2 regions of the Eubacterium sp. AF19-12LB genome follow, and region 1 is predicted to be linked to the other one. Evidence: riboswitches for the same ligand, from Rfam matches in the RefSeq annotation. Region 1 holds a riboswitch; the other holds the start of a gene.

Region 1 (2,401 bases):
AGGTAATGTCAACAACAGACAGCGGTTTAATATGCTATTCAACAATTGATGTAAAACAGCCATCAACAGCTTTTAACATTAATGAAAGCAAGATTTTAAAAGTTGTAAAGGGATATGTAGGAAAATATACTACTACGATAGCACCTGATGATACAACAGATACAATTACATGGAAGAGTAATTATCCGGATATAGTTTCTGTTGATGCACAGGGAAATATACAGGCCAAAAAAGTAGGCATAGCAAAAATAACTGCTGTAACTACAAGCGGAATTAAGTCAGAACGTTATGTGCGTGTAAAGTTAAAGACACCAAGTAATGTAAAGTTGACAAAAAAGGTAAGAAAAGTTAAGAAAAAGAAAGTATATCGTGTAAATGTAAAATGGAGTAAAAATAAAAATGCCACTAAATATTATGTATTCCGCAAAAAGGAAGGCAAAAAGGTATTTAAAAGAGTCGCAACAACTACTCAGGCAAAATACATAGATAAAAATATTAAGAAAAATAAAACTTATTCTTACAAAATACAGGCGATATATTCAAATAGCAAACTTAACAGTGATAAAACAGCAGAGTATAACATAAAAGTTAAATAATAAAGTTTTAAGAATATTAGCAAATTATAAAAATTAATTATAAAGACCTCTAAAATGTGTAGATTATATACAAAAATCTGTTATTTTAGAGGTTTTTTACGTTAAAAAAATTAACATATATATATTAAAAAATGTTTAACAAAAATAGTTTATTGGAAATTTTGTTGACAAACAAAAACAAGGTGACTATACTTTAAGCAGAAATTAAATAAAAATTCTTCGGGGCAGGGTGATATGCATAAAGCATAAATTCCCAACCGATGGTAAGTGTACAGAGCGTAAAGATGCACGAGTCCGTGACCTGCGAAAGCAGCTGATTTGGTGAGAATCCAAAACCGACAGTATAGTCTGGATGGGAGAAGAATAGATAATGTAATTGTTCTTTATCAGGAATAAAATTAATCTGATTTTTAGAAATGTATTTAAATGATATGTAGTTTACATAACAATTAATCGGATTAAGATTTTGATAATAAATTACTAATAACCATACGCAATTAGGAATATGTAATGAACAGAATAATATACATTTGTATTTGTGCGAAAGCCCCTTTGAATGAAAGGAGGCTTTTTTTTGAACCCAAAATACATGAAAAGAGCTATTGAATTAGCAAAAAAAGGCATAGGTTATACAAATCCAAATCCTATTGTAGGATGTGTTGTGGTAAAAAATGATGAAATTATTTCGGAAGGCTATCATGAAAAGATAGGCGGATTTCATGCTGAGAGAAATGCATTAACAAATTGTAAGGAGGATACAACAGGAGCAGAGCTTTATGTAACGCTTGAACCGTGTTGTCATTATGGAAAGACGCCACCATGTACTGAAATTATCATAGAAAAAAACATAAAAAAAGTTTATGTGGGGAGTATGGATACTAATAAACTTGTAGCAGGAAAGGGAGTAAAAATTTTAGAAGAAAACGGAATTGAAGTTGAGTGCGGAGTATTAAAAGATGAATGTGACAAATTAAACGAAGTATTTTTTCATTATATTACAAATAAAACACCTTATGTTGTAATGAAATATGCGATGACGATGGATGGAAAAATAGCGTGTGAAAATGGTGATTCAAAATGGGTTACAGGTGAAAAGGCAAGAGAAACCGTTCAAAATATGCGAAAAAAGTATATGGGAATAATGGTTGGAATTAATACTGTATTAGAAGATAATCCAATGTTAAATTGCAGAATAGAAGAAAATGTTAATCCAATAAGAATTATATGTGATTCAAATTTAAGAATACCATTTGAAAGTAATATTGTTAATACTGCTAATAAGATACAAACAATAGTTGTTTGTACAAATGAGGCTGATACAGATAAACAAAAATATTTAGAAGAATGTGGGGTTGAAGTCGTAAGGCAGAAAAGGAAAGGAAGAGTTAATTTATCAGAACTTATGAAAACATTAGGTGAGAAAGGGATAGACAGTATATTGCTTGAAGGTGGCGGAACACTTAATGCACAGGCACTAAAAGAAAACATTGTAAATAAAATCTGTTGCTTTATAGCACCAAAGATTGTAGGAGGTGCAAATGCAAAATCTCCAATTGAAGGAAAAGGTGTCGAAAAAATGATGGAAGCATATAACTTAAGAAATTTAGAAATACAAAAAATAGGAAATGATATTATGTTAACCGGATATTTAAAATAAAGGAAAGAAGTCTAAAAGAAATATCAGAGGAAAGGAGATATACGTATTTTATAAAATACATAAAAATAGTAAATGTTTACAGGAATTATAGAGGAAACAGGTCAGATAGAATATGTTAACAGCAATAGTGAGAAATATCAGATTGGAA
Region 2 (2,401 bases), on a different contig from region 1:
GATCAGGGTAATTTTGACTGGACTAAGACAGAAGCAAAATTGGCACCAAAGCTTGCTAAGACAAACAAGGCAGTAATACCTGGATTTTATGGTTCTATGCCAAATGGAACAATAAAGACATTTTCAAGAGGTGGTTCTGATGTAACAGGATCAATAGTTGCTAGAGCAGCTAAAGCTAAATTATACGAAAACTGGACAGATGTTAGCGGATGTCTTATTTGTGATCCTAGAATAGTTAACAATCCGGAACCTATCAAGACTATCACATATAGAGAATTACGTGAATTAGCATATATGGGAGCAACAGTATTGCATGAAGATGCTATATTCCCTGTTAGAGCAGCAGGTATTCCTGTAAACATCAAAAATACAAATCAGCCGGAAGATAGAGGAACAATGATTGTTTCTGAGTCAGCTGAACATTGCGATCATATTATTACGGGTATTGCAGGTAAGAAAGGCATGTCTGTAATTAATATAGAAAAAGATAAGATGAATAGCGAAATCGGATTTGGTAAAAACGTATTACGTGCATTAGAAAAGAGTAATGTAAGTTTTGAACATATGCCATCAGGTGTAGATACAATGAGCGTTGTAATTGCAACTGAAGCATTAGCAGGCAAGGAAACAGCTATTATTGACGAGATTAAGAGCAGAGTACATCCTGATCAGATTTATATCGAAAGCAATCTTGCGCTTATAGCAGTAGTTGGTAGAGGAATGAAGAGTGCAAGAGGAACTGCAGCAATTTTATTCTCAGCATTAGCTGATGCAAGAGTAAATATTAAGATGATTGACCAGGGTTCTTCAGAACTTAACATTATCGTTGGTGTTGAAGAAGAAGATTTTGAAGTAGCAATAAAGGCAATTTACAAGAGATTCATTGGCATTAACCAGTAAATAGAGTATATGATGCGGAATAAAACCGTGTTAATAATATTTTTAACCGTATATTAAATATAATTCTTCAGGGCAGGGTGAAATTCCCTACCGGCTGTATTTATGCAATGCATATAAGCCAGCGAGCCGAAAGGCATGATATGGTGTGATTCCATAGCCGACAGTAAAGTCTGGATGAGAGAAGTAATAAGATTAATAATTATGATATTAATAATCTCATGAAAAGCACCTGAACCAGGTGCTTTTTTTCTTTGCTCTGTATAAATAATATATTAATTTTCAGAAAGGAAGTAAAATTAAATGAAAAAATTATTTACAACAAAAAATTTAGCGTTGATGGCTATTTTCGCGGCTATTGCTGCAATACTCATGGTCCTTATAGAAATTCCGGTAGTGTTTATAGCGCCGTCTTTTTATAAGCTTGATTTTAGTGAGATACCTATTTTGATAGGAACATTTATTATGGGACCTGTATCAGGAATAATTATGGAAGCTATAAAGATTGTGCTTAAAATATTACTTAAAGGGACAACAACAGGTTATGTTGGAGAATTGGCAAATTTTTGCATAGGATGTTGCCTTGTTGTTCCGGCGGGAATAATATATAAATTTAAGAAATCTAAAAAGGGAGCATTCATAGGGATAGTAGTTGGTATTGTGTTAATGGCAGTTGCAGGCGCAATTCTTAATTATTATGTAATGCTACCGTTTTATGAAAAGTTTATGCCGTTAGAAGCAATTATAGAAGAAGGAGCAAAAGTAAATCCGATAATTAAAGATAAATGGAGCTTTGTTTGGGTTGCAGTAGCACCATTTAATGTATTTAAAGGAATAATAGTTGGAATTGTAACAGGAATATTATATAAGAGAATAAGCACATTTATAAAAAAACTCTAGAAATAAATAAATTGAAATGTAAAAAGATATTGTTTATAATTATGTGGTGATTATAAACAATATCTTTTTGTTTTGACAAATATTTGCTGTTTGTTATGCAAATGTTTTTGTTGTGTAGGAAAAGCTCATATGGGCTTAGACCTTTTGACTCTGGCATTACAATATGTTTTGCCATAAAAGAAAAGAGGAATAAAATTTATGATATATGAAACAAATTCGCCTGATGAAACTTTTGAGATTGGGAGAAAGTTAGGACAATCTGCGAAAGCAGGACAAATAATTTGCCTAAATGGTGATTTAGGTGTTGGAAAGACTGTTTTTACACAGGGATTTGCAAGCGGACTTGGCATAAAAGAATGCGTAAATAGTCCAACTTTTACAATTGTACAAATATATGAAGAAGGCAGGATTCCGTTGTATCATTTTGATGTATATAGAATTGGTGACCCTGAGGAAATGTATGAATTAGGATATGAGGATTATTTCTTTGGAGAAGGAGTATGTCTGATAGAATGGTCGAAACTCATAAGTGAACTGATTCCTGACAATGCATCAACAGTTTTGATAGAAAAGAATTTAGAAAAAGGATTAGATTATAGAAAGA

Evidence for each region. Region 1 has a riboswitch for FMN ahead of ribD (bifunctional diaminohydroxyphosphoribosylaminopyrimidine deaminase/5-amino-6-(5-phosphoribosylamino)uracil reductase RibD). Riboswitches for the same ligand answer to the same signal wherever they lie in the genome.
Region 2: it holds a riboswitch for FMN, as region 1 does, so the genes downstream of both, DWX29_RS11305 (ECF transporter S component) here and ribD (bifunctional diaminohydroxyphosphoribosylaminopyrimidine deaminase/5-amino-6-(5-phosphoribosylamino)uracil reductase RibD) in region 1, are expected to answer to the same signal.

What each region holds. Positions count from the first base shown of each region.
Region 1 is NZ_QUGP01000012.1:30,319-32,719, reverse strand. It holds gene DWX29_RS11085 (DUF4886 domain-containing protein) at 1-596, shown strand, start outside; FMN riboswitch at 808-964, shown strand; gene ribD (bifunctional diaminohydroxyphosphoribosylaminopyrimidine deaminase/5-amino-6-(5-phosphoribosylamino)uracil reductase RibD) at 1,186-2,253, shown strand; gene ribE (riboflavin synthase) at 2,326-2,401, shown strand, end outside.
Region 2 is NZ_QUGP01000013.1:40,192-42,592, forward strand. It holds gene DWX29_RS11300 (aspartate kinase) at 1-900, shown strand, start outside; FMN riboswitch at 960-1,090, shown strand; gene DWX29_RS11305 (ECF transporter S component) at 1,201-1,797, shown strand; gene tsaE (tRNA (adenosine(37)-N6)-threonylcarbamoyltransferase complex ATPase subunit type 1 TsaE) at 1,996-2,401, shown strand, end outside.